DNA from 3 places in the Rhizobium sp. R339 genome. Region 1 is predicted to be linked to each of the others. Evidence: predicted binding sites of a transcription regulator. Region 1 holds the regulator's gene; each other region holds the start of a gene.

Evidence for each region. The regulator PhoB, encoded in region 1, activates phosphate uptake and scavenging genes when phosphate is short. The targets are predictions, from matches to a motif close to TGTCATNNANCTGTCAT.
Region 2: the regulator PhoB is predicted to act here: its motif matches at 3,432-3,448, upstream of ATY76_RS19835 (DUF1045 domain-containing protein).
Region 3: the regulator PhoB is predicted to act here: its motif matches at 5,772-5,788, upstream of phnF (phosphonate metabolism transcriptional regulator PhnF).

Annotation. Positions count from the first base shown of each region.
Region 1 covers NZ_LOKV01000023.1:428,050-438,756, reverse strand. The annotation lists gene pstA (phosphate ABC transporter permease PstA) at 1-610, shown strand, start outside; gene pstB (phosphate ABC transporter ATP-binding protein PstB) at 626-1,441, shown strand; gene phoU (phosphate signaling complex protein PhoU) at 1,485-2,198, shown strand; gene phoB (phosphate regulon transcriptional regulator PhoB) at 2,329-3,012, shown strand; gene ATY76_RS21415 (copper homeostasis protein CutC) at 3,023-3,748, opposite strand; gene ATY76_RS21410 (LysR family transcriptional regulator) at 3,745-4,992, opposite strand; gene ATY76_RS21405 (ABC transporter substrate-binding protein) at 5,416-6,324, shown strand; gene ATY76_RS21400 (ABC transporter permease) at 6,382-7,548, shown strand; gene ATY76_RS21395 (ABC transporter ATP-binding protein) at 7,545-8,489, shown strand; gene ATY76_RS21390 (ABC transporter permease) at 8,486-9,235, shown strand; gene ATY76_RS21385 (VOC family protein) at 9,283-9,678, shown strand; gene ATY76_RS21380 (glycoside hydrolase family 2 protein) at 9,688-10,707, shown strand, end outside.
Region 2 covers NZ_LOKV01000023.1:127,654-138,360, reverse strand. The annotation lists gene phnC (phosphonate ABC transporter ATP-binding protein) at 1-29, shown strand, start outside; gene phnD (phosphonate ABC transporter substrate-binding protein) at 118-1,023, shown strand; gene phnE (phosphonate ABC transporter, permease protein PhnE) at 1,089-2,048, shown strand; gene phnE (phosphonate ABC transporter, permease protein PhnE) at 2,056-3,399, shown strand; gene ATY76_RS19835 (DUF1045 domain-containing protein) at 3,541-4,236, shown strand; gene ATY76_RS19830 (alpha-D-ribose 1-methylphosphonate 5-triphosphate diphosphatase) at 4,251-5,390, shown strand; gene phnN (phosphonate metabolism protein/1,5-bisphosphokinase (PRPP-forming) PhnN) at 5,390-5,983, shown strand; gene ATY76_RS19820 (GrpB family protein) at 6,003-6,509, shown strand; gene ATY76_RS19815 (DNA translocase FtsK) at 6,544-8,886, opposite strand; gene polA (DNA polymerase I) at 9,057-10,707, opposite strand, start outside.
Region 3 covers NZ_LOKV01000023.1:139,646-150,352, reverse strand. The annotation lists gene mepA (penicillin-insensitive murein endopeptidase) at 1-42, shown strand, start outside; gene ATY76_RS19920 (methylglyoxal synthase) at 131-511, shown strand; gene ATY76_RS19915 (glucokinase) at 529-1,554, shown strand; gene ATY76_RS19910 (ABC transporter ATP-binding protein) at 1,678-3,465, shown strand; gene dapB (4-hydroxy-tetrahydrodipicolinate reductase) at 3,485-4,309, shown strand; gene ATY76_RS19900 (2,3-bisphosphoglycerate-dependent phosphoglycerate mutase) at 4,331-4,966, shown strand; gene phnF (phosphonate metabolism transcriptional regulator PhnF) at 5,010-5,747, opposite strand; gene phnG (phosphonate C-P lyase system protein PhnG) at 5,859-6,335, shown strand; gene phnH (phosphonate C-P lyase system protein PhnH) at 6,335-6,943, shown strand; gene ATY76_RS19880 (carbon-phosphorus lyase complex subunit PhnI) at 6,948-8,054, shown strand; gene ATY76_RS19875 (alpha-D-ribose 1-methylphosphonate 5-phosphate C-P-lyase PhnJ) at 8,051-8,926, shown strand; gene phnK (phosphonate C-P lyase system protein PhnK) at 8,923-9,699, shown strand; gene phnL (phosphonate C-P lyase system protein PhnL) at 9,737-10,444, shown strand; gene ATY76_RS19860 (DapH/DapD/GlmU-related protein) at 10,441-10,707, shown strand, end outside.

The sequences.
Region 1 (10,707 bases):
GATCGGCGTCGCCGCCTCGATCTATCTCGAGGAATTCGCGCCGAAGAACAAGCTGACGGACCTGATCGAAGTCAACATCAACAACCTCGCCGCCGTTCCCTCGATCGTCTACGGTCTGCTTGGTCTTTCGGTCTTCATCAACTTCATCGGCCTGCCGCGCTCAGCCTCGCTGGTCGGCGGCCTGGTGCTGACGCTGATGACACTGCCGACGATCATCATCGCGACGCGCGCCGCACTCCGCGCCGTGCCGCCTTCGATCCGCGCCGCAGCGCTCGGCCTCGGTGCTTCGAAGATGCAGATGGTGTTCCACCACGTCCTGCCGCTCGCCATGCCCGGCATCCTCACAGGCACGATCATCGGTCTTGCACATGCTCTCGGCGAAACCGCGCCGCTGCTCTTGATCGGCATGGTCGCCTTCGTCGCCAACGCGCCCGCGACACCGCTCGAACCCTCGACGGCCCTGCCGGTGCAGGTCTATATGTGGGCGAACGAGGCCGAACGTGCCTTCGTGGAGCGTACTTCGGGTGCCATCATCGTCCTGCTCCTGTTCCTGATCGTCATGAACATGGGCGCTATCCTCTTGCGTCGTCGCTTCGAGCGCCGCTGGTAAACGGAGTTAAACATCATGAACATGTTGACGGAAGCAGCAGTTGAAAAGGCGCTGGATCAGAAGATGAGCAACGTCCCGTATAAGATGATCGGCCAGGATGTCTCGGTCTATTATGGTGAGAAGCGCGCGCTTTTCGATGTGAACCTGAACATCCGCGAAAACACCGTAACCGCCCTGATCGGCCCGTCGGGCTGCGGCAAGTCGACCTTCCTGCGGAGCCTCAACCGCATGAACGATACAATCGACGGCTGCCGGGTCACCGGCAAGATCACGCTCGACAGCGACGATATCTATGATCCCGATATTGACGTCGTGGAGCTTCGCGCCCGCGTCGGCATGGTCTTCCAGAAGCCGAACCCGTTCCCGAAGTCGATCTATGAAAACGTCTCCTACGGTCCGCGCATCCACGGCCTTGCCAAGTCGAAGGCCGACCTCGACCAGATCGTCGAGACCAGTCTGCAGCGCGCCGGCCTCTGGAACGAGGTCAAGGACCGCGTGCATGAATCCGGCACCGGCCTCTCCGGCGGTCAGCAGCAGCGCCTCTGCATTGCCCGCGCCGTCGCCGTCAGCCCTGAGGTCATCCTGATGGACGAGCCCTGCTCGGCGCTCGATCCGATCGCCACTGCCAAGGTCGAGGAGCTGATCCACGAGCTGCGCGAAAACTACACGATCGTCATCGTCACGCACTCCATGCAGCAGGCGGCCCGTGTTTCGCAGCGCACCGCCATGTTCCACCTCGGCAACCTCGTCGAGGAAAACGACACCGACAAGATGTTCACCAATCCGGACGATCCGCGCACCCAGGACTACATCATGGGCCGCTTCGGCTGATTCTGGCGACACGACGTCTTCCCGTTATTCGAGGATAAAGCCCATGGCATCGACACATATTTTTTCTGCCTATGATGATGATCTGAAGTTCCTGTCCAGGCGGATTTCCGAAATGGGCGGCCTGGCCGAGCAGATGGTCAGCGAATCCGTACGCGCGCTCGTCAATGGCGATACTGCGCTCGCCCAGAAGGTCATTTCGGACGACGTGATCCTCGATCACATGGAACGCGAGATCGGCGACAAGGCGATCGTCACCATCGCCCGCCGTCAGCCGATGGCATCGGACCTGCGCGAGATCATGGGTTCGATCCGGATCGCCGCCGATCTCGAACGCGTCGGCGATCTCGGCAAAAACACCGCCAAGCGCGTCATCGCCGTGCAGGCGACCGGCGTTCCCCGCAAGCTCGCCCGCGGTCTCGAGCATCTCTCAGAACTCGCGCTCGTGCAGCTCAAGGAAGTGCTCGACGTCTACACGACGCGCGCTGCCGACAAGGCCAAGTCGATCCGCGAACGCGACAACGAGATCGACGCCATGTACACCTCGCTGTTCCGCGAACTCCTGACCTACATGATGGAAGATCCGCGCAACATCACCAGCTGCACGCATCTTCTCTTCTGCGCCAAGAACATCGAGCGTATCGGCGACCACGCCACCAACATCGCCGAGACGATCTATTACATGGCGACCGGCGCACAGCCGGAAGGCGACCGTCCGAAGGACGACAGCGCCAACACCGTCGGCGCGGTCACGGAATAACCGTTCCGGGCCAGCCAGTTGCGCGCCCGCGCGGGCGCGCAGCGAGGTCACAGCCAATTCTGATTTTGCGCAGGATCCCGTGCTTAAATCGTCTTCGGTTTAAGGATCGTGCGCGAGGAGACCGAGACGCATGATCCCGAGAGTTGCAGTTGTTGAAGATGAAGAAGCCCTCAGCGTGCTTCTTCGTTACAATCTCGAAGCGGAAGGCTTCGAGGTCGATACCATCCTTCGCGGCGACGAAGCCGAGATCCGGCTCCAGGAGCGCACGCCCGATCTTCTCATCCTCGACTGGATGCTGCCCGGCGTCTCCGGCATCGAGCTCTGCCGGCGCCTGCGCATGCGGCCGGAAACCGAGCGTCTGCCGATCATCATGCTGACGGCGCGCGGCGAAGAGAGCGAGCGCGTCCGCGGGCTGTCGACCGGCGCCGACGATTACGTCGTCAAGCCGTTTTCGACCCCCGAGCTCGTCGCCCGCGTCAAGGCCATGCTGCGCCGCGCCCGGCCGGAGGTTCTGTCAACGGTACTGAAATGCGGCGATATCGAGCTCGACCGTGAAACGCACCGCGTCCATCGCAAGAGCCGCGAAGTCCGCCTCGGCCCCACCGAATTCCGCCTGCTGGAATTCCTGATGTCGTCGCCAGGCCGGGTCTTCTCCCGTTCGCAGCTTCTGGACGGCGTCTGGGGCCACGACATCTATGTCGACGAACGCACCGTCGACGTCCATGTCGGCCGCCTGCGCAAGGCGCTGAACTTCTCCAACATGCAGGACGTCATCCGCACCGTCCGCGGCGCCGGCTATTCGATGGAAGCGTGAGGCTAAAAGCCTAAGCTTCCGCCGCGATCGCCCTGCACATCTCCCGGACCACCGCCACATCCGTCTTGTTGCTGCTCTTCGCCTCGAAGCCGAAGGCGACGGCGCGGGGGTCGGCGCTTTCGATGGGTGAACTGCAGGAGCCATGGACCTCGCGGGCGCCGGTTGCCTGCAAGATAGCACCGACATTCGCGGGGCGGATGCCGCTGCCGGGCATGATGGATATGCGGCCGGCCGCCCTTGCCGAAAGGCGTTTCAGCGTTTCCAGGCCGTCTGGAGCCTTCAGCGCGCAGCCGGAGGTGAGGATGCGTTCGCAGCCGAGCTCGACCGCCTGTTCCAGCGCCTCATCGGCATCCGGCACCAGATCGAAGGCACGATGCAGCGTCGAGCCGAGGCCCATCGCATGCGCCTTCAGGCGGTGGATCAGCGGCATGTCGAGCGTACCGTCCGGCCGGTTGGCGCCGATGACGACACCGGCGAGGCCGGCGGCGCGCACGGCATCGATGTCGAGCATCATCGCCTCCTCGTCCGTCCTGCCGAAGATGAAGGGGCCGGCATGCGGGCGGATCATTGCGTAGACGGGGATGGGCGCTCTGGCAGCGATCAGCATCAGGCTCGGCAGCGGCGTCAAGCCGCCGAGTTCCAGCGCCGAGCAAAGCTCGATGCGGCCGGCGCCGCCTTCGATGGCGGCGGCCAAGCCCTCGGCGCTGTCGACGCAGACCTCAAGCAAAATCGTCATGCTGCACTCTCCCTGGCGCCCTCCTCCGCCTGCCGCATGGCTTGCGAGAGAGATTGCGACGTAATTCTTGCCGCCGCCTCGATGATGACGGCGCAGGCATCGGCGGCGGCTTTGCGGTGGTTGAAGGCGACGTGATAGGACATCGGCAAATGCTCGTCGAGATCGACGATGCGCACCTTGTCGGCGATCGGCATGGCGCTGACGCGGCCGAGGAAGGAGACGTAGCCGTGATTGGCGACGAGATCGACGATCACGGGCAGTGAATCCGCCGCGGTGATATCCTGGCTACGAAAGCGCCGGTTCGGTGCGCGTTCGTCGCTGAAAGCCATGGCCGCGTGGCCGAGGCCGGTGCGCGGGCTCGGCATGCAGATCGCATGGCCGGCGACGAGATCGGCAACCGTCATTTCCGTGCTTTGCGGCGGCGCGATCACCACCATGTCGGTCCGCAGCAGCTCGCGATGCCGGAAGCTCTCCAGCCCGAAGACAGAATCCAGGATCGCGACATCGATGCGGCCGCTTTTCAGCGCCTCGCGCAGATCGTCGGCAGTCATCGAGACCAGCGAGATAGTATTGTTGCTGCGCCGAGCGTTCCACTCCGACACCAGCGACCCAAGGCAGCGCGCGACCCAGCTTTCCGAACCGGTCGGGATGATCGAGCCGATGCGCAGCGACCGGGCCGTGCGCCGATACCGTTCGTCGGCCGAAGCCTTCAGATCGTCCCACGCCTGGCTGATCGTCACGAAGATCTGGTAGGCGCGCCTGCCCTCCTCCGTCAGAGCCGAGCCCTGCGCCTGCCGCTCGAAGAGGCGGGCGTCCAGAAATTTCTCAAGATTGGCAAGCTGGAGCGAAAGCTGCGGCTGACCGAGACGCAGCCGGCGGGCGGCGCGATTGATGCTGCCCTGGTCGGCGACTTCGAGGAAACGTTCGATGGTGACGATCTTGACCGGGATGCGGGATGCCCAGGCCTGGTAGGCATCGGCGGCCGCGCTGTCATGACCGGTCAACTGCCCCAATTGCGCTATCGCAGCCGCGATCGGCTCCAGCCCCTCCAGCACTCGGTCGCTTGCGAGCAGCGTCACCAGCTCGCCGGCGGTGCGTTCCGTGAGCTTCATGGCCAGTTCGGTTTCGAGATTGCGGATCGCCGTCGAGACGGTGGAGGGCGACAGCTGGAAGCGCCGCGCGGTATCGCGGATCGAACCTGATGTCAGGACATGGTTTGCGATGAACAGGGCACCGAGATGCAAACAGAGACCTCCGGAAAGCGCTGGAAAAACCGGACGATATGATGTGTTCAGGAAAAAAGATATCCCTGCTTTCTGATCGGCGGGCTATCGTTGCCGTCACAGAAATCCGGGCGGCGAGAAATCGTAAGAAAGAGCACCGGATCGCCGTGGAAACACGCAAGGGGACAAAAACAAATCGCACCGGCCTTGGAAAAGGGAATGCGTTTCCGCGCGCGCAGATGCGTTCGCCGCCATAATCGTCGGTGCGACGGCAAATACTGGAGGGGGCTTGCATCGATTTTTCGGATGGGCACGCTATTTCCATGACGCACGCAATTCCGGCATGATGGCGGCCTGGTCGCCCTCGCCGGCGCGATTTTCCTGTGCGCAAGCCTCCCGTCAAAGGTTTGCGCCTCATCAACGGTGTTCAAAAGGGGATATTCCATGCTGAAGAAACTCGCACTTGCCGTTTCGCTCTCCGCCTTCGCGGCGGGCGCGGTTCAGGCCGCAGACGTCGTCGTTTCGTCGAAGATCGACACCGAGGGCACGCTGCTCGGCAACGTCATTGCGCTTGCTCTCGAAGCGAACGGCATCAAGACGCAAGACCGCATCGCGCTCGGCGCCACGCCGGTCGTGCGCAAGGCGATCACCGCAGGTGAAATCGACATCTATCCCGAATACACCGGCAATGCCGGCTTCTTCTTCAACAAGGCCGACGATGCCGCCTGGAAGAACATCGATCAGGGCTACGAGCTGGCGAAGAAGCTCGACTACGACGCCAACAAGATCGTCTGGCTGACACCCTCGCCCGCCAACAACACCTGGGCGCTCGCCGTGCGCAGCGATGTTGCCGAACCGAACAAGCTGAAGACCCTCTCCGACTTCGGCAAATGGGTGGCCGGCGGCGGCACCGCCAAGCTTGCGGCCTCTGCCGAATTCGTCAATTCGGCCGGCGCGCTTCCCGCCTTTCAGACGACCTACGGGTTCCAGCTGAAGCCCGACCAGATGGTCGTTCTCTCCGGCGGCGACACGGCGGCGACGATCAAGGCGGCCGCAGACCAGACGAACGGCGTCAACACCGCGATGGTCTATGGCACCGACGGCGCGATCGAGGCGGCCGAACTCACCGTTCTCGAAGACGACAAGAGCGTGCAGCAGGTCTATGCGCCGACCCCGATCATCCGCGAAGAGGTGCTGAAAGCCAATCCGAAGATCGAGGAAATCCTGTCGCCGATCTTCAAGAGCCTGACCGCCGACGAGCTGCGCAAGCTCAACGCCAAGATCCAGGTCGATGGCGAGCCGGCGAAATCCGTCGCCGAAGCCTATCTCAAGGAAAAAGGCTTCCTGAAATAATCATCCCGCGCTCCGCCCGGCTGCGGGCGGAGCTCCTTTCCCCATAAGGGTGGATCGATGCAAGAAACCTCAGCGGTCCGCAGGCTGGACCGGCTCGGCGTGGTTCTGGTGGCCGGCGGCATCGCGGCGACGGCACTGATGCCCTTCCTCTATGTGAAGGCGAACCGCATTGCCGCCGGCAAGCCGATGCTGCTGACGCAGCTTTTCCCCCAGCCTTCCATCGTCGTCCTGACTGCGCTGCTCGTTCTGACCGCGTTCGCGACGCTATTTCTTCGCAATGCGGTTGGTCGGCTTGCGATCGCCACCCTCTGCCTCGCGGCACTGATCGTCGCCATCGGGTTCGTCTCGACCGCGGCGACGCCGCCCGGCAGCACGGTGGCGCGCATGACACCCGGCGCCGGCTTCTGGGTGCTGTTCGCCGTGATCGGCCTCGTCATTTCCGACGCACTGGTGAAGATCCGGCTGGCGCCCTGGATGCGGGCCGGTACGCTCGCGGCCTATACGGCACTGCTCTTCGTCCTCCTCTCTTCCGGCCTGCTCGACAACCTGTCGATCATGAAGGAGTTTTCGACACGGGCGGCGCAGTTCCAAACGGAGGCGATCTCGCATCTGCTGCTGGCGCTCGGCTCGCTTGCCATCGCCATCGTTCTCGGCCTGCCGCTCGGCATCCTCTGCTTCTGGGTGCCGAAGCTGCGCGCCATCGTGCTGCAGGGCCTGAGCCTCATCCAGACGATCCCGAGTCTGGCGCTCTTCGGGCTACTGATGCTGCCGCTCGGTTATCTCGCAACTCACGTGCCGCTGGCCGCCGCCATCGGCATCCGCGGCATCGGCACGGCGCCGGCGCTGATCGCACTTGTGCTCTATTCACTGCTGCCGATCGTCGCCAACACGGTCGTCGGCCTGCAGGGCGTCGATCCCTCCGTGCGCGATGCCGCGGCCGGCATGGGGTTGACGCGCCGGCAGATCCTCACCGGCATCGACATGCCGCTTGCCTTTCCCGTCATCCTCACCGGTATCCGCATCGTGCTGGTGCAGGCGATCGGCATGGTGACGATCGCCGCGCTGATCGGCGGCGGCGGCTTCGGTATCTTCATCTTCCAGGGGCTCGGCCAGACGGCCATGGACCTCGTCCTGCTCGGCGCCGTGCCGACCGTCTTCTTCGCCTTCTCATCGGCCGTCATCCTCGATGCGGTCATCGAAAGCATCCGGGGGCCTGCCGCATGAGCATGATCGAAATCAGGAACGTCACCAAGCGCTACGGCGCGGCCACCGTCGTCGACAAGGTCTCGATGAGCGTCGAGAAGGGCTCGATCACCGTCATCGTCGGCACGTCGGGCTCCGGCAAATCGACACTGATGCGCATGATCAACCGGCTGGTGCCGATCACCGAAGGCGAGATCTTCGTCGGCGGGCAGAATGTGATCGACGTCGAGGTGACCGAGCTTCGTCGCCGGATCGGCTATGCCATCCAGGGGCACGGCCTCTTCCCGCATCGCACCGTGGCGCAGAATATCGCCACGGTGCCGCAGCTTCTCGATTGGGATTCGACGCGCATTTCCAGGCGCGTCGAAGAGCTGCTCGGGCTTTTCAACCTCGACCCGGCGACCTTTGCCGACAAATATCCGCACCAACTCTCCGGCGGCCAGCAGCAGCGTGTCGGCGTCGCCCGGGCGCTGGCGGCCGAGCCGGAACTGCTGCTGATGGACGAACCCTTCGGCGCGCTCGATCCGGTCATCCGCGGCAAGGCGCAGGACGACCTGCTGGCGATCCAGAAGCAGTTCGGCACGACGATCGTCCTCGTGACCCACGACATGGACGAGGCCTTTCATCTCGGCAACCAGATCGCCGTGATGAGCCAGGGCCGGTTGCTGCAATGCTCGACGCCGGAAAAGATTCTCACCGAACCCGCCGATCCCTTCGTCCAGCAACTGACCGGCACCTCCGACCGGGCGCTGAAGCTGATGTCGCTGCTGCCGCTGCAAGAAAGCATGGAACCGGCCAAAAGCGGTCTCGCCTATGCGCTGCCGCAGTCGCTCAGCCTGCGCGATGCGCTCGCCGAAATGATCTGGCAAGGAGTCGATGAAGCGGCCGTGCAGGACGGCGAGAAGGCGCCGGTCGGGTCGATCTCGATGACGCGGCTTCTCGAACTGGGCCGCAAGGCATGAAATTGATCGTCGCCAACCTCTTCCGCCTGGCGGCGCTTGTCCTGCTCTTGATCCTGCTGTTCAGGACGGAGTGGCTTTCCTTCCTGCTCGTACCGCTGACGAGCAACAATGCGCCCGCGGTCTATACGCAGAACAGCCTTGCCTCGCTTGCCGCCGGCCATCTGCAGCTCGTCATCGGATCGATCGCCTGCAGCGCCGTGCTCGCCGTTCTCGGCGGGATCTTCGTGACGCGGGAAAGCGGCGCGGATTTCCTGCCGCTGTCGCGCGCCATCGCCAATGCCGGGCAGACCTTTCCGCCGGTCGCGGTGCTGGCGCTTGCCGTCCCCGCCACCGGCTTCGGCGCCATGCCAACGCTGATCGCGCTCTTTCTCTACGGGCTGCTGCCGATCTTCGAAAACACGGTCGCAGGGCTGAAGCAGGTGTCACCGCAAGTGCTCGACGCCGCCGACGGCATGGGCATGAACGGAATGCAGCGGCTCGTCCGCGTCGAGCTGCCGCTTGCCCTGCCGCTGATCCTCGAAGGGCTGAAGGTCGCGACCGTGATCAATATCGGCACGGCGACGATCGGCTCGACGGTAGCGGCAAAGGGCCTCGGCGAGGTGATCATCGCCGGGCTGATATCCGACAATACCGCCTTCATCCTGCAAGGCGGGCTGATCGTCGGCCTGATGGCGGTGCTGATCTATGACGCCATGGGCATCATCGAAGCGGCGATCACGCGAAGAATCGGCTTGCGCGCAGCGTAAGAGGACCGCTACCAAGTCTGCCACAGACGAAGCAATGGGAGGCAGACTTGGCGAAGATGATCCACTCCATGATCCGCGTTCTCGACGAGGCGCGCTCGGTCGAATTCTACAGCAAAGCATTCGGCCTTTCCGTCGCCGACCGCGTCGATTTCGAAACCTTTACGCTGATCTATATGAGCAGTGTCGAGACCGGCTTCGAACTGGAGTTGACGGTGAACAAGGGCCGGACCGAACCTTACGATCTCGGCAATGCCTATGGCCATCTTGCCGTCTCCGTCGAGGAGGTGGCGGTCGAGCGCGAACGGCTGGCTAAACTGGGGCTAAAACCAGGGGAGCTGGTGGAGCTCAACCGCGACGGCAAGCTCTTCGGCCTGTTCTTCTTCATCAGCGACCCCGACGGCTACAAGATCGAAGTGCTGCAGCGCCACGGCCGGTTTCTCTAGGAAGCTTTCATGATCGAAAAGACTGAGCTTAATTCCGGCTGGACGCTCCACTGCAACGATACAGGAAGGTCCGGCCTGCCGGATGCGATTCCTGCGGCAGTGCGGGGCTGCGTACATCTCGACCTTCTCGCCAACCGGCTGATCCCTGATCCCTATATCGACGTCAACGAGATCTCCAACGACTGGATCGGCAAGACCGACTGGACCTATCGCTGCCGCTTCGAGGCCGTGCCCGACGATGACAGGGTGCAGGAACTCGTCTTCGACGGGCTCGATACGATCGCGGTGATATCGCTCAATGGCGAAGAGATCGGCCGCAGCTTCAACATGCACCGCACCTATCGCTTCGATGTGTCCGGACTGCTGAAAACAGGCGCCAACGAACTTATCGTCAGCTTCCGCTCGGCTTACGCCTATGGCGCCGAGATGGAAAAACATTACGGCTACCGTCCCAACAACTATCCGGGACCGGGCAATCTAATGCGCAAGATGGCCTGCAATTTCGGCTGGGACTGGGGGCCGACGCTGGTGACTGCGGGTCTCTGGAAACCGGTGCGGCTGGAAAGCTGGAATCGGGCGCGGCTTGCGGAAACACGGGTGTCCGCAACGCTTGCCGGCGGCGACGGGTTGGTGAAAGTGCATGCCCGGCTGGCGCGGCATGGCGAAGGTGCGGCGTGCCGGCTTGTCGCCGCGATCGGTGACGTAACCACGGCTGTCGCGGTTGCTGCCGGCGAGAACGAGGTCGCCTTCGAGCTTCGCCTCCCTTCGCCGCAGCTCTGGTGGCCGCACCATCTCGGCGCGCAGCCACTCTACCCGATGACGCTCGCGCTCATTGACGATGCCAGCGGAGACAGGCTCGATACTTACGAGCGGGAGCTCGGCTTCCGCTCGCTCAGGCTCGATACCTCGGCCGACGAACACGGCTCAGCCTTCACCTTCGTCATCAACGACGTGCCGCTGTTCATCGCGGGCGCCAACTGGATTCCGGACGATTGCTTCCCCTCACGGGTGACGGCGGAGCGCTATGCC
Region 2 (10,707 bases), 300 kb from region 1:
TCCAGCCGCTGGCGCTGGCCGGTCTCTGAGCGGGACGGCCGCGATCGAAGGCCCGCGTCAAGGGCACATTTCTTTGTAACGGGAAGGCCGGGGACACCGGCCGATAGGAGAGAACGCATGTTGAAGAAAGCACTCTTTGCGGCAACGGCGCTGTTTGCGCTCGCCGGCGCCGCCAACGCCGCAGACCTCAAGGAATTCCGTATCGGCATCCTCGGCGGCGAAAACGAAACCGACCGCCTGCGCAACTATGCCTGCCTCGCCGACCACCTGAAGCAGGAATTCGGCTTCGAGAAGGTCTCGCTCTTCCCGGCCGCCGATTATGACGGCGTCATCCAGGGCCTGCTCGGCGGCACGCTCGACTTCGCCGAACTCGGCGCTTCCGGCTATGCAGCCGTCTACATCAAGGATCCGAAGGCCGTTACGCCGATCCTCACGACGCAGCAGAAGGACGGTTCGACCGGCTACCACTCGATCGGCCTCGCGCTGAAGTCCTCCGGCATCAAGACCATCAAGGACGCCAAGGGCAAGAAGCTCGGTTATGCCGATCCGGATTCCACCTCGGGCTATCTCGTGCCGCTGACGCAGATCCCGAAGGATACGGGCATGCCGAATGACAAGTTCTTCGCTTCGACGCAGTTCAACGGCGGCCATGAGAACAACCTTCTCGCCGCCTATGACGGCAAGGTCGACGTTGCCGTCGACGACTCCTCGGGCATCGGCGATTTCAAGGACGGCTACACCTCCGGCACCTTCCGCAAGGAAGTCGACAAGGGCGCCGTCGATCCGAACAAGCTGGTCGAAGTCTGGCGTTCGCCGCTGATCCCGAACGGTCCGCTCGTCGTTCGCAACGCTCTAGGCCAGGAGTGGCAGACGAAGCTCGCAGCCTTCTTCACGGCGTTGCCGGAAAAGGATCACAAGTGCTTCGCAGCCGTCGAAGGCGGTGATTACAAGGGCTATGCCCCCGTCAAGCACGAGTTCTACAACACTGTTGTCGAAGTCCGCAAAGCTGCCATCGGCGGCTGATCGGGCTTTGGAATGCGGGGCGGCCGGAAACGGCCGCCCTTTCTTTGTAACCGGGCGGGGCGTCCATGACTATTGCCGATACACAGCCGCACATGCAGAGCACCGAGGAGATCGGCACCGCCTGGGGCCGCATGGTCGCCAAGCGCCGCTTCTATACCGTGCTCGGCCTGGTCATCCTGATCGCGGCTTTCGTCAGCTCCGTCCGCTTCGCCGACGAGAGCAACGCCGGCCATTTCTTCGACCGCCTGCCGCATCTCTTCGATTTTCTGAGCTGGCTCATTCCCAAGGACTGGAACGACGTCTGGCGCGCGCTGTTCGACATAGCGAGCGTGAACGACAAGGGCGGCGAGGAATTCAATTTCGACAAGGGGCGCGTCTATGTCTCGGGCGCCTTCTACATTCCCGAATATTTCGAGCTGATGATCGTCACGATCAACGTGGCGCTGCTTTCGACGATCATCGCCTTTATCTTTGCCGTTCCCTTGAGCTTCTTTGCCGCGCGCAACCTGACCAGTTCATGGCCGTTGCGCATCTTCACCAAACGGCTGATGGAATTCCTGCGCGCCTTCCCGGAGATCGTCATCGCCGGCCTGTTTTCGGCGATCCTGTCGATCGGGCCGGTCGCCGCCATCATCGCCATCACCCTGCACACGATCGGCGCACTCGGCAAACTCTTCTACGAGGTGGCCGAGAATATCGACATGAAGCCGCATGAGGGCATGAAAGCGGTCGGTGCCAACTGGTGCGAGCGCGTTCGCTTCGCCGCCCTGCCGCAGGTGCTGCCGAATTTCACCTCCTATACGCTCTTGCGCCTTGAGATCAACGTGCGCGCCTCGACCATTATCGGCGCCGTCGGCGGCGGCGGCATCGGCGAGGAACTGAAGCTTTCGATCTCGCGCGGCTTCGGCGCCAAGACGATGGCGCTCGTTCTCCTGCTGTTCGTGACGATCGTCGCCGTCGATCAGTTCTCCGCATGGCTGCGCCGCCGTCTCGTCGGCGAGCATGCTTTCCTTCTACAACATTGAGGCCGCCATGACGGTGATCGACGCAAACCGCATGAACGAGATAGAAGCGCGCTATCCCGAATATTTCCACCGGTCGTTCCGCCAGCGTTTCGGCGGGCTGATGATCGCGATCGCGACGCTGCTCTACGGCCTCTACGCCGTCTGGTTCTTCGACCTGCCGAAGCTCTTCGCCGAAGCCCGCTGGGAGCGTGTCGGTATTTATCTCAGCCAATGGGTGAGCTACGACGTTCAGCCGGAATTCCGCATTCAGGACGACGGTTCGATCGAGGTGCGTTATCCCCGTTTCTCGCCGCTCGGCGACAATCCCCACCCCGATTGGCTGGTCAACAATCCCGACGGCAGCGTCACCGTTTCCATCATCGGCACGAGCCGCACCGTTACCGTCTCGAAGAGCGAGACGATCGTCGCCGCGCATGGCGTCAGCGTCCCCGTCGACGTGTCGAGCGGCGCGCCGAAGGTCGTCGGACCCGTGCCGAGCTGGATGACCGTTTATGACGACAACGTGCTCGCAAATCTCGGCTTTGGCGGCGACGTCAGCATTTCCGTCGACCGCGTGAAGATCCGCAAGCGTTTCATCGGCTGGGCGAACTTCCTGTTCGACCCGCAATCGTCCTTCTTCGACAAGCCGGCCGGCGAGGTCGTCAGCCTCATCGTCTCCGGCCCGCGCCTCAAGCCCGACCAGTCCAACCTGTCGCTTGCCTTCGACGACATCTGGAACAACAGCGAGTGGCAGCATGGCGACGTCTGGACGAAGCTTTTCCAGACAATCGTCATGGCGTTCCTCGGAACGCTGCTCGGCTCGCTCGCCGCCTTCCCGCTCGCCTTCCTGGCGGCGCGCAACATCACGCCGAACCGGCTTTTGAACCAGATCCTCAAGCGCTTCTTCGATTTCCTGCGCTCGGTCGACATGCTGATCTGGGCGCTGTTCCTGACCCGCGCCTTCGGTCCCGGCCCGCTTGCCGGTTCCGGCGCAATCTTCCTCACCGAGACCGGCACGCTCGGCAAGCTCTATTCCGAAGGGCTGGAGAATATCGACAACAAGCCGCGGGAGGGCGTCAAATCGACCGGCGCTGAGGCCGTGCTCGTCCACCGTTACGGCATTATGCCGCAGATCGTCCCTGTTATCGTCAGCCAGACGCTCTATCAGTGGGAATCGAACGTTCGCGGCGCGACGATCATCGGCGCCGTCGGCGCGGGCGGCATCGGCCTCAAACTCTGGGAGGCCATGCGCACCAACGCCAATTGGGAAAACGTCGCCTACATGGTCATTCTGATCCTGATCGTCGTCTTCCTCTTCGACGCGGCCTCGAACGCGTTGCGCCACCGGCTGATGGGCACGAAAGCGCACTGACCTAAGAATTCAAAGCGTGGGGGCGCTGCCGCCATCATCATTCTGTCACGGAAATCTTTTAGCCGGGAGCCTGCTTGCGGTTCGCCGCCAAATCACTGCACATTGCGCTCCCCCGTCTCGACGATCCCCAGGATAAAAGCCTTGCGCTACGCTCTCTATTTTTCGCCGCCGAAGGATGATCCCCTGACCGGCGCGGCCTCGCGCTGGCTCGGCCGCGATGCTTTCACCGGCGAGACCTATCCTGCGCCGGAGCATGAGACGCTGAGTGCCGCCGAGCAGTTCGAACTGACCGCCGACCCGCGACGCTACGGCTTTCACGCCACGATCAAGGCGCCGTTTTCGCTTGCCGCCTCGGTCACCGAGAGGGATCTCATGGCGGTTGTTGAAGAGTTTGCCGCGCGCACGCCGGCTTTTGAGATCCCCGAGCTCGTGCTTGGCCAGCTCGGCCGTTTTTTTGCCCTTGTTCCCGGTTCTCCTCATCAACCTCTTCAGGATTTCGCCGCGAAGGTGGTAAAATCCTTTGAGCCCTTTCGCGCGGCGCTCTCCGAAGCCGATATTATCAGGCGCGATCCGGAGAAGCTCAGCGACAGCCAGCGTGCCAATCTGCTGCGCTGGGGTTATCCTTACGTCATGGAGGATTTCGGCTTTCACATGACACTGACCGGCCAGGTGCCGGAGATACGTGCCGCAGTGATGAAGGCGATCCTGGCCGAGCGTTTTTCCGGTTTCACCGGCCGGCCGCTTTTGATTTCCGGCCTTGCCGTCTTCACCGAGGAGACGCGCGGCGCCCCGTTCAAAGTTCATTCCTGGCTGCCGCTTGCCGGCGCCAAACGCTGAAAGATCAGACGCCCATGAGCAAAGAGACCGTGTTTTCCAATGCCCGCATCGTTCTCGAGGACGACATCCTCACAGGCTCGATGCTCATTCGCGACGGCAAGATTGCCGATATCTCCGAAGGCAATTCGGTAGCCGGCGAAGATTTCGATGGCGACTACATCATTCCGGGCCTCGTGGAGCTGCACACCGACCATCTCGAAGGCCATTACCAGCCGCGTCCCGGCATCCGCTGGAACAAGACGGCCGCGATCCAGGCGCACGACGCCCAGATCGTCACATCGGGCATTACCACGGTTTTCGACTGCCTGCGAATGGGGGCGGACGAGGACGGCGGCTTCGAGCATGGCGAGATGCGCGAGATGGCCGATGCCATCCAGGCGGCGGAGAAGGAAGGACGGCTGCGCGCCGAGCACCTCATTCACCTGCGCTGCGAGGTCTCGGCCGACAATGTGCTCGAGCATTTCGCCGATTTCGAAAACGATCCGCATGTGCGCCTCGTCTCATTGATGGACCATGCGCCCGGCCAGCGGCAGTTCCAGACAATGGACCAGTACATTTTCTACTACCAGAAGAAGCGCGGCTTGAGCGACGAGGTCTTCGCCCGCTTCGTCGCCAAACGTCAGGCCGAATCGGCGCGCAATTCGACGCCGCATCGCAACGCCATTGCCAAGGTCTGTGGTGAGCGCGGCATCACCGTCGCAAGCCATGACGATGCAACGCTTTCGCATGTCGACGAGGCGATCGACAACGGTGTGCGCCTTGCCGAATTCCCGACCAGCTTCGATGCCGCCCGGGCCTCGCACGAGCACGGCATGAGCGTGCTGATGGGCGCGCCGAATATCGTGCGCGGCAAATCCCACTCGGGCAATATCGCCGCCCGCGATCTCGCCGAAATGGGCGTGCTCGACGTGCTATCCTCCGATTACGTGCCGCTCAGCCTGCTGCACGCGCCTTTCATCCTCGCTGACGAGGTGGAGAGCATCACGCTGCCGAAGGCGATCGCCATGGTGACGTCGACGCCCGCCCGTACCGTCAGCCTCGACGACCGCGGCCGGATCGCAACCGGGCTGCGCGCCGATCTCGTGCGCGTTCACCGTTCGCATGGCGTGCCGGTGACGCGCTCCGTCTGGCGCCAGGGACGCCGTGTCGCATGATGCCGCACGAACCGCATCCCGGAGCCGGCGCCGAGCACGGCATCATGGTCGTCGTCGTCGGGCCGAGCGGCGCCGGCAAGGACACGCTGATGAAGCTTGCCGCCCGGCATTTCACCGGCCGCGCCGAGGTTCATTTCACCCGCCGCGTCATCACCCGTCACCGCGACGCCGGGGGCGAGGATCATCTTTCCGTCTCCCTCCAAGGCTTTGCAGCCATGGAGCAGTCAGGTTCCTTCGCCGTCTGGTGGGAAGCGCACGGCCTGAAATACGGCATTCCGGCCGAAGTCTCGGTGGCGCTGTCGAAGGGCCATATCGTCGTCGCCAACGGCTCGCGCTCCGCGCTTCACCGTTTCCAGGCCGCCTTCCCCCGGCTGAAGGTGATCAACGTCACCGCCCGCCCCGAGGTACTTGCCGGTCGGCTGGAGGCGCGCGGACGCGAGACGCATGAGGATATCATGGCGCGGCTCGCCCGCGGACCGCTGACAGTGCGTGGCGAATACGACGTGACGGATCTCGACAATAGCGGCTCGCTCGAAGAGGCCGAGCAGAAGATGATCGAGATCCTGGACGGGCTCCTGGCCGAGGTGCACTGACCGCAAGCGAGAGACCAGCATGCGCGCCATCAAAGTTGTCGATTACGACCCTTCCTGGCCGCTGCTTTTTGACGACATCAGCGCCGAGGTCTCCGTCCTGCTCCCGGGCCTCGTACTTTCCATCGATCATATCGGCAGCACCTCCGTGCCTGGCCTGGCGGCCAAGCCGAAGATCGACGTCGATGCCGTGACGATTTCCGCCGATGCTCTACAGACGGCGATCGAATTGCTGCGCGCGGCGAATTTCATCTTTCACGGCGACCTTCATGGAGAAGGCCGGTGGGTCTTCACCCGAGACTGCGAAGGGTACGGGTTCAGGCTTTATCTTTGCGGCCCGGAAAATTTCGCGCATCGGCAACGCATCCTGTTTCGCGACTACCTCAGAGATCATCCCGAGAGAGCCACGGCCTATGCCGAACTGAAACGGCGGCTGGCTGCGCAGGCAGACGGTGATTGGGACGTCTATACCGGCGGAAAGACCGAATTCGTTAGCGAGACCGTGCGATTGGCGGCGCTGAGACCGTGAGACGGAATGCGCCCGCACTCCGTCCCGCCATCGATCAGTCGCCCTCGCCTCGTCCCGATACAATCTCGCGCTTGCCGACGTGGTTAGCCGGTCCGACGAGACCTTCCTTTTCCATGCGCTCCACCAGGGAGGCCGCACGGTTGTAGCCGATGCCGAGGCGGCGTTGGATGTAGGAGGTGGAGCATTTCTTGTCGCGCATGACGACCTTGACCGCCTGCTGGTAAAGCTCGTCACCGTCCTCGGCGCCCATGGCGCTCTTGTCGAACACCGCGCCGCCCTCTTCCTCTTCCGTCTCTTCCTCCTCATCGGCGGTGACGGTATCGAGATATTCGGGGCGTCCCTGCGTCTTCAGATGGGCAACGACCTTTTCGACCTCGGCATCCGAGACGAACGGGCCGTGAACGCGGGCGATGCGCCCGCCGCCCTGCATATGCAGCATGTCGCCCTGGCCGAGCAGTTGCTCGGCGCCCTGTTCGCCTAGAATGGTGCGGCTGTCGATCTTCGAGGTGACCTGGAAGGAGATGCGGGTCGGGAAGTTCGCCTTGATCGTGCCTGTTATGACGTCGACCGACGGGCGCTGCGTCGCCATGATCAGGTGAATGCCGGCGGCACGCGCCATTTGCGCGAGACGCTGGATCGCACCTTCGATCTCCTTGCCGGCGACCATCATCAGGTCGGCCATCTCGTCGACGATGACGACGATATAGGGCATCGGCGCCAGATCCAGCTCCTGCTGCTCCTCGATCGGCGCGCCGGTCTGCCGGTCGAAGCCGACCTGGACCATGATGTGGACGGTTTCGTCCTTTTCGCGCGCCTGCGCCACACGGTCGTTATAGCCGTCGATGTTGCGTACGCCGAGGCGCGACATCTTGCGATAACGCTCCTCCATTTCACGCACGGCCCATTTCAGCGCCATGACCGCCTTCTTCGGATCGGTAACGACAGGCGTCAGCAGATGCGGAATGCCGTCATAGACGGAAAGTTCGAGCATCTTCGGATCGACCATGATCAGCCGGCACTGCTCCGGCGTCATCCGGTAGAGCAGCGACAGGATCATCGTGTTGATGGCGACCGACTTGCCCGAGCCGGTGGTGCCGGCAACGAGCAAATGCGGCATCTTGGCGAGTTCGGCAATGACGGGCTCGCCGCCGATGGTCTTGCCGAGGCCGAGCGCCAGCTTATAGCCGCTCTTCTCGAAATCCTGGCTTTCGATCATCTCGCGGAAATAGACGGTTTCGCGGGTGACATTCGGCAGTTCGATGCCGATGACGTTGCGGCCCGGCACGACGGCAACACGGGCCGAAAGCGCCGACATCGAGCGGGCGATATCATCGGCAAGGCCGATGACGCGCGACGACTTCACGCCCGGCGCCGGCTCGAATTCGTAGAGAGTGACGACGGGACCGGGGCGGACATGGATGATCTCGCCCTTGACGCCGAAATCCTCCAGCACGCTTTCCAGGAGGCCGGCATTCTGCTCCAGCGTCTCCTGCGACATGATCTCGCCAAGGCGCTCCGGCGGCTCCTGCAAAAGAGCCCGAGGCGGAAACTCGTAGCCTGACGAATCGACCTTTTCCGGCCTTGCCGCAAGACGCGGCGACGGCAGGACCGCCGCGACGGGCGGCATCTGACGGGGGGCCGGTGCAGCCTGAGCTACAGGTGCAGCTTGAGGAACGGGTGCTGCCTGAGGTGCCTGAGCGACCTGAAGCACCGGCGCGACGGGCGCCTCCGGAGCCGGGGCGGGTCTTTCCCGCGATATCGCCGCGGGCAGGCGCACGGCAGGCCGCACCGGCGCTGCAACCAGCGGCTGGACCGGGCGGGATGCGGCGGGCGTGATTTTCGGTGCGCCCGGACGCCATTCCATGACGCGGAACAAGGAGGTGATCGATTCTGGGGTGGTCTCGATCTTCGGCAGAATGATTGCGGGCGCGCGGATCGGCTCGACCTCCTCGAAGGCCATGACTTCCCAGAAGGCAAAATCCGAAATCGAAGACAGCTCGGACGCCGCACGCAGGCCCGGCGCTTCAGCTGCGACGGAGAGCGCCGGCTGTTGAGCCTCGACCACGGGAACAGGCGCCGGGGCAAGCTCTTCCGGCTCCGGCAGGTAAATATCGAAGGGCACGTCGACGGCGACCGGCTCGATTCGGATCGCCTGCTGTGCAATTTGCGAATCATCGCGAACGGGTTCGTTCGGCGACCGGCGCCGGCTGATCAGCGTTTCCGGCGTTCGGGTGAAACGAACGTTCGGCGCCAGGGAAAAATTGCTCTGCCAAATCGGCGCCGGCGGCCTTTCGCCGGCATCTTCCTCTCGAAGCTCAGTTTCAAGCCCGCTGGAAAAATCTGCGGCATCCGTCAAATTGGTTCTGGGAAAACGCATGCGTCCGCTACTCACTCACGCTTGGCAAATTACGACCCTACCGGGATAGAAAAGGAAGGTTAATAAGTTCCTTCCTGCCGTATCGTTCCGATACGGCTTCTGGGCATAAGTTGCTGTGATTTCAATGAATTGGGTAAAGAGGAAAAATCTTCGCTTTTTTAGGGACGTGGCTAGTGCGCCTCGTCCCAATTGGTGGCGGCACGCGCATCGACCTTCAGCGGCACGCGCATTTCGAGCGCCGGCATGGTGGCATTTTCCATGACCGAGACGATGATGGGCATCGCCTTTTCGACATCCTCGTCCTCGACTTCGAAGATGAGTTCGTCATGCACCTGCAGCAGCATGCGAACGCGCTCGGCAAGGCCGGCTTCCGCGAGCGCCGGCTCCATCTTGATCATCGCCCGGCGGATGACGTCCGCCGCCGAGCCCTGGATCGGGGCGTTGATTGCCGCCCGTTCGTTGAAGGCCCGCACGGACGGATTGGAGGAACGAATCTCCGGATAATTGATTCGCCGGCCGAAGATCGTTTCGACATAGCCCTTGTCGCGCGCCATCGCCTTGCGGCTGTCCATATAGTCGCGGATGCCGGGGAAGCGCTCGAAATACTTCTTGATGTAATCGCCGGCTTCCGAACGCTCGATCGAAAGCTGGTTAGCAAGCCCGAAGGCCGAGATGCCGTAGATGATGCCGAAATTGATCGCCTTGGCGCGGCGGCGGACCTCACTCGGCATGCCTTCGACGGGCACACCGAACATTTCCGACGCCGTCATGGCATGGATGTCGACGCCATCCTCGAATGCCTTGGTCAACTGCGGGATCTCGGCCACATGGGCGAGCACGCGCAGTTCGATCTGGCTGTAGTCGGCCGAGATCAGCTTGTGGCCCGGCGTCGAGATGAAGGCGGTACGGATCTTGCGGCCTTCGGCGGTGCGCACCGGAATGTTCTGCAGGTTCGGCTCGGAAGAGGACAGGCGCCCCGTCGTCGTCGATGCCAGCGAATAGGAGGTGTGAACCCGCTTGGTTCCCGGATGGACATAGCCGGGCAGCGCGTCGGTATAGGTGGATTTCAGCTTGGTGAGCTGGCGCCAGTCGACAATCTTGCGCGGCAGTTCGAAACCGGCGGCGGCGAGATCCTCCAGAACCGACGCAGAAGTCGACCATTGGCCGGTCTTCGTCTTGCTGCCGCCGGCAAGGCCCATCTTGCCGAACAGGATATCGCCCAGCTGCTTCGGCGAACCGATATTGAAACGCTCGCCGGCCAGCGTGTAGATCTCGTCCTCCAGGCGTGCGGCGCCCTGGGCGAGCTCGCCGGAGAGGCGCGACAGAATCTGCCGGTCGACGGTGATGCCACGCGATTCCATGTGCGCCAGCACTGGCAGCAGCGGCCGCTCCAGCCGTTCGTAAACGCTGGTCAAGCCCGCGGCCGCCAGCCTCGGCTTCAACACCAGCCAGAGGCGCAGCGTCACATCGGCATCTTCGGCGGCATAATGGGTGGCGCGGTCGATATCGACCAGATCGAAGGTGACGTTCGCCTTGCCGCTGCCAGCCACATCCTTGTAGGGGATCGGCGTATGGCCGAGGAATTTTTCCGAGAGCGGGTCCATGCCGTGGGCGCCAGTGCCGGCGTCGAGCACGTAGGAAATCAGCATCGTATCGTCGAAACTTCTGGTCTCGACGCCGTATCGCTTCATCAGGAGGTAATCGTATTTCAGGTTCTGGGCGACCTTGAGAACCGATTCGTCCTCCAGCAAGGCCTTGAGCCGCGGCAGGGCATCGCGCATCGGGATCTGGTTTTCGGCAAGGCCGCCGCCAAGCAGATCG
Region 3 (10,707 bases), 290 kb from region 1:
GATGTCGGCCCGTTTCCGAACGACAAGCCGGTGATGCAGTGAGCGGCGCCGGCAGGCTGTCTTTCAAATCGCAAACTCTTGGTATAGAAGCGGTCAAATCGATTGAATTGTTCGGGCGGAGATTGGGTTCATGGCCGGCGGCAAATGCCTCGCTTTGATTGCGCATGACCAGAAGAAGGACGATATGGCGGATTTCGCCCGCGCCAACAGGGACGTCCTTTCCCGCTGGAAGATCGTCGCGACAGGCACGACCGGCGGGCGTGTGCTCGACGCCGCCCCCGATCTCGACGTCACTAGGCTCAAAAGCGGGCCGCTCGGCGGCGACCAGCAGATCGGCGCGCTGATCTCGACCGGCGAGGTCGGCGCCCTGATCTTCTTTGTCGATCCGCTGACGCCGATGCCGCATGATGTCGACGTGAAGGCGCTGATGCGGCTGGCGATCGTCTACGACATTCCGATGGCGCTCAACCACGCGACCGCTATAAAGCTCCTTCCCACACTCGAAGCCTGATCAGCACGGGACCGGCCATGCCAAAACCGAACAACAGTACCGCTCCGCTGCCCTTCCCGATCCTGATCGGCGATATCGGCGGCACCAATGCCCGCTTTTCCATCCTGTCCGATGCCTATGCCGAGCCGAGGCAGTTTCCGAACGTGCGCACGGCGGATTTCGCGACGATCGACGAAGCGATCCAGAAGGGCGTGCTCGACAAGACCGCTGTGCAGCCGCGTTCGGCGATCCTTGCCGTCGCCGGCCCGATCAATGACGACGAAATCCCGCTGACCAATTGCGACTGGGTGGTGCGGCCGAGGACGATGATCGAGGGCTTGGGCATCGAGGACGTGCTCGTCGTCAACGATTTCGAGGCACAGGCGCTGGCGATCGCCGCCCTGTCGGATGAAAACCGCGAGCGCATCGGCAGCGCCACCGGCGACATGATCGCGTCGCGCGTCGTGCTCGGACCCGGCACCGGCCTCGGCGTCGGCGGGCTCGTGCATGCCCAGCACAGCTGGATCCCGGTTCCGGGCGAAGGCGGCCATATCGATCTCGGACCGCGCAGCAAGCGCGACTATGATATTTTCCCGCATATCGAGACGATCGAAGGCCGTGTTTCGGCCGAACAGATCCTCTGCGGGCGCGGCCTCGTCAATCTCTACAACGCCATCTGTATCGTCGACGGCATTCAGCCGACGATGAAGGATCCGGCCGACATCACCTCGCATGCGCTTGTTGGCAGCGACAAGGCGGCGGTGGAGACGGTGTCGCTATTTGCCACCTATCTCGGCCGCGTGGCGGGCGATATGGCGATGGTGTTCATGGCACGGGGCGGCGTCTACCTCTCCGGCGGCATCTCGCAGAAGATTCTCCCGGCGCTGAAGAAGCCGGAATTTCGCACCGCCTTCGAGGACAAGGCGCCGCACAGCGCGCTGCTACGCACGATCCCGACCTATGTGGTGACGCATCCGCTGGCAGCGCTCGCCGGGCTTTCCTCCTATGCGCGCATGCCGGCCAATTTCGGCGTCTCGACGGAAGGCCGCCGCTGGCGGCGCTGACCAGCGCGCGCCCCCTCCCGGGCGCGGGGCGCTCTAGCCAAACCAGTCCCAACTCTTTATAGAGCCCGCGAAAGTGCGCGCCGCATTTACGGCGCGCTTGGCCTCGGACAGGAAGCTTAATATTTGGAAGCCGTGGAAAGCAGAAAGCAGAGCGTCAGCAGCGATACCGTCACCGGCATCCTGAAGCGCATCATCGCTGAAAACGGCCGCGACCATCTCTGGGGTTATGTCTTTGCGATCGCCTGCCTCGTGGTCGTGGCGCTTTCGACGGCATTCACCGCCTGGATCATGCGGGCAATCATCGACGAGGCCTTCGCCAACCGCCGCGCCGACGTCGTCTGGATCATCTGTCTTTCGATCTTCGTCGCCTTCGTGCTGCGCGGTTTTGCGAGCTACGGCCAGGCAGTGGCGCTCTCCAAGGTCGGCAACGATATCGTCGCCCGATATCAGCGCCGCCTCTATTCGCATCTGATGACGCTTTCGGTCGGCTACTTCAGCGAGGCGCGCTCGGCTCACATCGCCGCGCAGGTGAGCCAGAACGTCACCGGCATCCGCGACGTGCTCAATCTGACGATCACGTCGACGGTGCGCGACCTCCTGACCTTCGTGTCGCTGATTGGCGTGATGGTCCTGCAGGACCCGCTGCTCAGCCTCGCCGTCTTCATCATGGCGCCGCCGCTGCTTTACGCGCTGCGCTATGTTTCCAAGCGGCTCCGCTCGGCGACCCGCGAGGCGGTGCATCTGAACAGCCACGTGCTGGGCGCGATGCAGGAGACGATCCAGGGCATTGCCATCGTCAAAGCCTTCACGATGGAAGAGGAGCTGGAAAGCAAGGTCAACAAGCTCATCAAGGCTGCCGAAAACCGGGCGAACCGCATTGCGCGGCTTTCCGAGCGCACCTCGCCGCTGACGGAGAGCTTCGCGGGCTTTGCCGTCGCCAGCGTGCTTGCCTATGCCGCCTACCGCTCGATCTATTACAATGTGCCGCCGGGCGCCTTCTTCTCCTTTGTGACGGCGCTGCTCCTTGCCTATGATCCGGCCCGCCGGCTGGCCCGCCTGCAGGTGCAGATGGAACGCGCCGTCGTCAATGCCCGGATGATCTACGAGTTGCTCGACATGGAGCCGCGCCAGCGCGATCTGCCGGATGCGCGGCCGCTTGTTGTGACGCAGGCCCGCATCGAATTCCGCAACGTCTCCTTCGCCTATGGCAATGAGAGCGTGCTGAGCGGCGTCAGCTTCGTCGCCGAAGGCGGAGAAACCACAGCGCTCGTCGGCCCTTCAGGTGCGGGCAAATCCACCGTCATCAGCCTCATTCCGCGCTTTTACGATCCGCGCGAAGGCGAAATCCTGATCGACGGGCAGGATATCGCCCACATCACCAAGAAGTCGCTGCGCCAGCAACTCGCCTATGTCTCGCAGCAGCCCTATCTGTTCGAGGGCACGATCCGCGACAATATCCGCTACGGCCGGCCGGAAGCGACCGATGCCGAGGTGGAAGAAGCGGCCCGGCTTGCCTATGCGCATGACTTCATCTCAGCCCAGCCGCAGGGCTACGATACGCCGGTCGGCGAAAACGGCGTGACGCTTTCGGGCGGCCAGCGCCAGCGCCTGTCGATCGCCCGCGCGCTCGTCCGCAACGCGCCGATCCTGCTGCTCGACGAAGCGACCTCGGCGCTCGACACCGAATCCGAAGCCGCCGTGCAGAAGGCGCTCGACGAGGCGATGACCGGACGCACCGTCGTCGTCATCGCCCACCGGCTTTCGACCGTGGTGCGCGCCGACAAGATCGTCGTCATGCAGCAGGGCCGGGTCGTGGAAGAGGGCAATCACGAGACGCTTGCGAAGGTCAGCGACGGTCTTTACGCTCGCCTCAACAATCTGCAGAGGCCCTCGGCCTCCGATTCAAACTGAGCTGATACGGATGACCGAGATGAGCGATGCTGCGATGAAACTGGTGGTGGTTGGCGCAGCAGGGCGCATGGGACAGACGCTGATCCGGCTCATCCATTCCATCGAGGGCGTGACGCTGCATGCCGCCGTCGAGCGCGCCGGTTCGCCCTTCGTCGGCAAGGATGCCGGCGAAATCGCCGGCCTCGGCCCGACCGGCGTCATCATCGGCGACGACCCGCTGCAGGCCTTCCTGCATGCCGAAGGCGTGCTCGATTTCACTTCGCCCGCTGCCACAGTGGAATTCTCCGGTCTCGCCGCACAGGCCCGCATCGTCCATGTCATCGGCACCACCGGCTGTTCGGAAGACGACAACGCCAGGATCGCGGCGGCCGCCCGCCACGCCCGTGTCGTCAAGTCGGGCAATATGAGCCTCGGGGTCAATCTGCTCAGCGTGCTTACCGAACAGGCAGCCCGGGCGCTCGAACCTGATGATTGGGACATCGAAATCCTGGAAATGCATCATAGGCACAAGGTGGATGCGCCTTCCGGCACCGCCCTTCTCCTCGGCGAAGCCGCGGCCAAGGGCCGCAATATCGATCTCGCCTCGAAATCGGTCAGGGTGCGCGACGGCCATACCGGAGCCCGCGAGGCCGGCACGATCGGCTTTGCGACGCTGCGCGGCGGCTCCGTCATCGGCGAACATTCCGTGCTTTTCGCCGGAGAAGGCGAAATCGTCACCCTGTCGCACAGTGCTGCCGACCGCTCGATCTTCGCGCGCGGCGCCATCAAGGCCGCACTCTGGGCGCGCGACAAGAAGCCGGGTCTCTATTCCATGCTCGACGTGCTCGGGCTTTCTTCCCAATAACGACATATCGGAGGCATATTCATGAGCGGTACCCTCGTCCTCGTTCGCCACGGCCAGAGCGACTGGAACCTGAAGAATCTCTTCACCGGCTGGAAGGACCCCGACCTGACGGAGCTCGGCATTCAGGAAGCCAATGCCGGCGGTGCCGCCCTTGCCGAATACGGGATCAAATTCGACGTCGCCTATACCTCGGCGCTGGTGCGCGCCCAGCACACACTGAAGCTCATCCTCGACAAGGTCGGCCAGCCCGATCTCCAGACGATCCGCGACCAGGCGCTGAACGAGCGCGACTACGGCGATCTCTCCGGCCTCAACAAGGACGATGCGCGCGCCAAATGGGGCGAGGAACAGGTGCATGTCTGGCGCCGCTCCTATGACGTGCCGCCTCCGGGCGGTGAAAGCCTGCGCGACACCGGCGCCCGCGTCTGGCCCTATTACCTCACCGAAATCCTGCCGCGGGTGCTGCGTGGCGAAAAGGTGCTGGTCGCTGCCCACGGCAATTCGCTGCGTTCGCTGGTCATGGTGCTCGACAAGCTGACCAAGGAAGGCGTGCTCGCCCTCAACCTCGCGACCGGCGTTCCCATGGTCTACAAGCTGAATGCCGATTCCACCGTGGCTTCAAAGGAAGTGCTCGGCGACATGTCCGGCGCGCACTGAGGCCTGCTGAACGTGCCAGCCGGAGCGGCCGGCACGTCATTTCTCAATTTTCAATCGTGAACTGCACCCGGTCGGCCGCGAAGCGGCTGATCGAATATTGCACCGGCACGCCGTCGAGATCGGTATTCATCGCCTTGGCGATCAGCAGGATCGCGCCGGGGGTGAGTTCCAGATCGGCGAGGTCGGCCGTGCCCGCATGCGCGGCCGTCACCTCGGTGGTTGCGCGGACATAGTCCGACAGGCCGAGTTCGGCGAAAGCCTTGGTGATCGATTCGTGCTTGCGATAGGCCTCGCCGATCCCGGCGAAGCGGACGGCGGGAAACCAGCTCGTCGCCTTTGAGACCGGCCGCTTGTCGGCATGGCGCAATGTTTCCAGCCGGACAACCTGTTCCCCCGGCTTGAGGCCCAGCCAGCGGGCGACCTCGGCGCTCGCCTCCTCCGTCGCCCCATCGAGCAGAAGGCCGCGCGTCTCGCGCGCCTGATCGCCGATGCCGGCGGTGAAGCGGGTGCGCCGGGTGATCGGGAAGTTCAGCCGCTCCTTGCGCTCGATCAGCGTGCCGCGGCCTTGCACCGCGCGCACGATCCCCTCCTGCGCCAAGGCTGCAAGCGCACTGCGCACCGTATGCCTGTTGACGCCGAATTGCAGCGCCAACACCGTTTCCGGCGGCACCATTTCCGTCTCGTCATAGGCTCCCGTGCCGATCGCCTCGCGAATCCGGTCGGCGATCTGACGCCACAGCGCCACACCGGTCTGCCTCTGCACCTGCTTCAATCCTGCCATTCAGCCCCTGCCCTGCGCCGGCGATGTCACACGCTTGTCACGACATCGATTTAAGGCTAGGTATAGCTTGTATGGTTGTCTATATCAATAGACATTTTAGAGGAAGCGGCGATGGCATCAGCGGACAGGAACGACGCTGCGTCACAGGCGGTCTTAGGGCGCAAACGCGCCGCCGACCTGCTGGCGCGTGCGGAACGGAGCGAACTCCAGGCGGTCTGGGATGCCTTGCCGCAAAAGCCCGCGGCGCATCCGGTGCGCGGACCGGAGACCGGGCTGGTCATGGTGCGCGGCCGCATCGGCGGCGGCGGGGCGCCGTTCAACCTTGGCGAAGTGACGGTGACGCGCGCGACGGTCCGGCTGGAATCCGGCTCTATCGGCCATGCGCAGGCGCTCGGCACCGACCGCAAGAAGGCGCGGCTTGCGGCGATCTTCGACGCGCTCTGGCAGGAAGATGCGACGAAGGATTTCGTCGAACAGGCGCTGCTTTTACCGATCGCCGAACGCCTCGCCGCCGCCGAACGCCGCAAGGCGGAGGAGACGGCCGCGACCCGCGTCGATTTCTTCACCATGGTGCGGGGGGACAACTGATGGGACTCGCTACAGAAGCCTTGACCGGCGGCTTTGCCGATCCGGTTTTCCATGCGCAGAGCGTCTTCAAGATGCTGATGGACGGCATGGCCCGCCCCGGCACCATCCAGACCGCAGGGCCGGATATCGATCCGCCGGCGCCGCTCGGCATCGCCGCCGGCGCGATCGCGCTCACCCTTTGCGACCACGACACGTCCGTGTGGCTGACGCAGGGATTGGCGAAATCCGCCGTGCCGGACTGGCTCGGCTTCCATACCGGCGCTCCGCTGACTCCCGAAAAGGCCGATGCGCGCTTTGCCTTCATCGAGGCGGGCACCACGCTTTGCTCTTTCGGCCTCTTTGCATTGGGGACGCAGGAATACCCCGACCGCTCGACGACCCTCGTCATCGAACTTTCCGCACTCGAAGGCGGACGCGGATTGGCGCTGATGGGTCCCGGCATCCAGAGCGTCGCGGAGATCGCGCCGGTTGGCCTGCCGGAGACTTTTTTACGGCTCTGGACCGAGAATCGCGCGCTCTTCCCCCGCGGCATCGACATCGTGCTGACATCGGGCAAGCGGTTTCTCTGCCTGCCGCGCACCACCAAGATCACAGCAACGGAGATCTGAGCTCATGTATGTTGCCGTCAAGGGTGGCGAGGCCGCCATCGCCAATGCCCACCGCCTGCTTGCCGACCGCCGGCGCGGCGACCGCTCGCTGCCGGCGATCGGCATCGACCAGATCGTGGCGCAGCTGGCGCTCGCCGTCGACCGCGTCATGGCCGAGGCCTCGCTTTTCGACCGTACGCTCGCCGCACTGGCCGTCCGCCAGTCGCGCGGCGATATGATCGAGGCGATCTTCCTGCTGCGCGCCTATCGCACGACGCTGCCGCGCTTCGGCTATTCCAGGCCGCTCGACACGGCTGATATGACCATCGAGCGGCGCATCTCGGCGACCTACAAGGATCTGCCGGGCGGCCAGCTACTTGGGCCCACCTTCGATTATACCCACCGCCTGCTCGATCCCTCGCTGCTTTCCGATGAAGCGGTCGAGGCGCCCGTCCAGCGCACTGCCGAAACCGGCCGCGTCATGCGTGTCTCCGAAATCCTCGGCGAGGAAGGGTTGATCGAGGCCGATGGCGACATGCCCGAGGATCACGAGATCGGCGACCTGACCCGCGAGCCGATGGAATTTCCGATGAGCCGCGATCTGCGCCTGCAGGCGCTTGCCCGCGGCGACGAGGGTTTTTTGCTGGCGCTCGGTTATTCCACGCAGCGCGGCTATGGCCGCAATCATCCCTTCACCGGCGAGATCCGCATCGGCGAGGTCGAGGTGGAGTTCGATGTATCGGAACTCGGCTTCGCCGTCTCGCTCGGCACCATCCAGATCACCGAATGCCAGATGGTCAACCAGTTCAAGGGGTCGGCCAAGGCGCCGCCGCAATTCACCCGCGGCTATGGGCTCGTCTTCGGCCAGAGCGAGCGCAAGGCGATGGCGATGTCGCTGGTGGATCGCGCATTGCGGGCTGAAGAGCTCGGCGAGGATATCACCGCGCCGGCCCAGGACGAGGAATTCGTCATCTCCCATTCCGACAACGTCCAGGCGACAGGCTTCGTCGAGCATCTGAAGCTTCCGCATTATGTGGACTTCCAGGCCGAACTCGATCTCGTCCGCCGCATGCGTCGCGAATTCGAAGCCGCCCGCAACAGCGGCGAAGACATGAAGGAAGCCGCCGAATGAGCGATCTGGCCAGCTACAACTTCGCCTATCTCGACGAACAGACCAAGCGGATGATCCGCCGCGCCATCCTGAAGGCGATCGCCATTCCCGGCTATCAGGTGCCCTTCGCCTCGCGCGAAATGCCGATGCCCTACGGCTGGGGCACCGGCGGCGTGCAAGTGACGGCCTCGATCATCGGGCCCGACGACGTGCTGAAGGTCATCGACCAGGGCGCCGACGACACGACCAACGCCGTCTCCATCCGCGCCTTCTTCCAGAAGGTCGCCAATGTCGCGGTGACCACTCACACAAGCGAAGCGACGATCATCCAGACGCGCCACCGTATCCCTGAGGAAAAGCTCAGGGCCGGACAGGTGCTCGTCTATCAGGTGCCGATTCCCGAGCCGCTGCGCTTCCTCGAGCCGCGCGAAACCGAGACGCGCAAGATGCATGCGCTGGAAGAATACGGTCTCATGCATGTGAAGCTCTATGAAGACATTGCCCATAACGGCCGCATCTCCAGGACCTACGCCTATCCGGTAAAGGTTCACGGCCGCTACGTCATGGACCCGTCGCCGACGCCGAAATTCGACAATCCGAAGATGCATATGTCGGATGCCCTTCAGCTCTTCGGCGCCGGCCGAGAGAAGCGCATCTATGCAGTCCCGCCCTATACCGACGTCGTCAGCCTGGATTTCGAGGACTATCCCTTCGACATCCAGCGCTTCGACAAACCCTGCGCCCTTTGCGCCGCGGAGGATGTCTATCTCGACGAAGTCATCCTCGACGACAAGGGCGGCCGCATGTTCGTCTGCTCCGACACCGATCATTGCGAAGACCGCCGCGCACAGGGGCATGCCGGCGAGATGCTGGCCCGGGAGGCTGCAGAATGAGCGATACTCCGCTTCTCAAAGTCCATGATGTCTCGAAATTCTACGGCAACCGCATCGGCTGCCGCGATGTCTCTTTCGAGCTCTGGCCGGGCGAAGTGCTCGCCATCGTCGGCGAATCCGGCTCCGGCAAGACCACCCTGCTGAATTGCCTCTCCACCCGTCTGCTGCCGAGCACGGGCAGCGTCGAATACCACATGCGCGACGGCAGCTACCGCGATCTCTACCGCATGAACGAGGCCGAGCGGCGTTTCCTGATGCGCACGGACTGGGGCTTCGTGCATCAGAACCCGGCCGACGGCCTGCGCATGACGGTCTCGGCCGGCGCCAATGTCGGCGAGAGACTGATGGCGATCGGCGACCGGCACTACGGCAAGATCCGCGCCTCGGCGATCGACTGGCTCGAACGCGTCGAGATCGATGCCGACCGCATCGACGACCAGCCGCGCGCCTTTTCCGGCGGCATGCGCCAGCGCCTGCAGATCGCCCGCAATCTCGTCACCGGTCCGCGGCTGGTCTTCATGGACGAGCCGACCGGCGGCCTCGACGTCTCCGTGCAGGCGCGCCTGCTCGATCTCGTGCGCGGTCTCGTCAACGATCTCGGCCTCTCTGCCATCATCGTCACCCACGATCTTGCGGTCGCGCGTCTGCTATCGCATCGCATGATGGTGATGAAGGACGGCCACGTCATCGAACACGGGCTCACCGACCGGGTGCTCGACGATCCGCGCGAACCCTACACACAACTGCTCGTTTCCTCGATCCTGCAGGTCTGAGCGCCGCTGCAGGTCCAAAACCAAGGAAGAAGACATCATGCCAACGCCCCTCGTCGTTTCCGAAGTCTCGAAGAGCTTCACCATGCACCTGCGCGACGGCATCCGGCTGCCTGTCGTCTCCGATGTCGCCTTCTCGGTCGCATCAGGCGAATGCGTCGTGCTCGGCGGCCCGTCGGGCATCGGCAAAAGCTCGCTGCTCAAGATGATCTACGGCAACTACGCCGTCGATACCGGCCAGATCCTCGTCCGCCACGAGGAGCGCATCGTCGATCTCGCTTCCGCCGATCCGCGCACCATACTCAACGTGCGGCGCAATACGCTCGGCTATGTCAGCCAATTCCTGCGCACCGTGCCGCGCGTCGCGGCAATCGACGTGGTGGCGGAACCGCTGGTGGCGCATGGCGAGGCAGCCGGACCAGCACGGGAAAAGGCGGGCGCCCTGCTTGCCCGGCTCAACCTGCCGGAAGCGCTGTGGCAGCTTCCGCCCGCCACCTTCTCCGGCGGCGAACAGCAGCGCGTCAACATTGCCCGCGGCTTCATCACTGAGCATACGATCCTGCTTCTCGACGAACCCACAGCCTCGCTCGATGCCAAGAATCGTGCCGTCGTCGTCGATATGATCGCGGAGAAGAAAAAGGCGGGCGTCGCCCTTCTCGGCATCTTCCACGACAAGGAAGTGCGCGAGGCGGTCGCCGACCGCATCCTCGACGTCCAGCAATTCTCGCCGCGTGAGATCGCCGCATGAGCCGCAAGCTTGATATCGAGCCCTATATCCACGCAACGGCCGAGGTCAGCGATTCCACCTTCGGGCGCTATACGGAGGTCTCCGATCGCTGCCGCATCAGCGAGGCCACCTTCGGCGACTATTCCTACATCATGCAGGACGGCTCCGTCTGGTGCGCGACGATCGGCAAGTTCGTCAACATCGCCGCCGCCGTGCGCATCAACGCCACCAATCATCCGACCTGGCGTGCGACGCTGCACCATTTCACCTATCGCGCCGCCGAC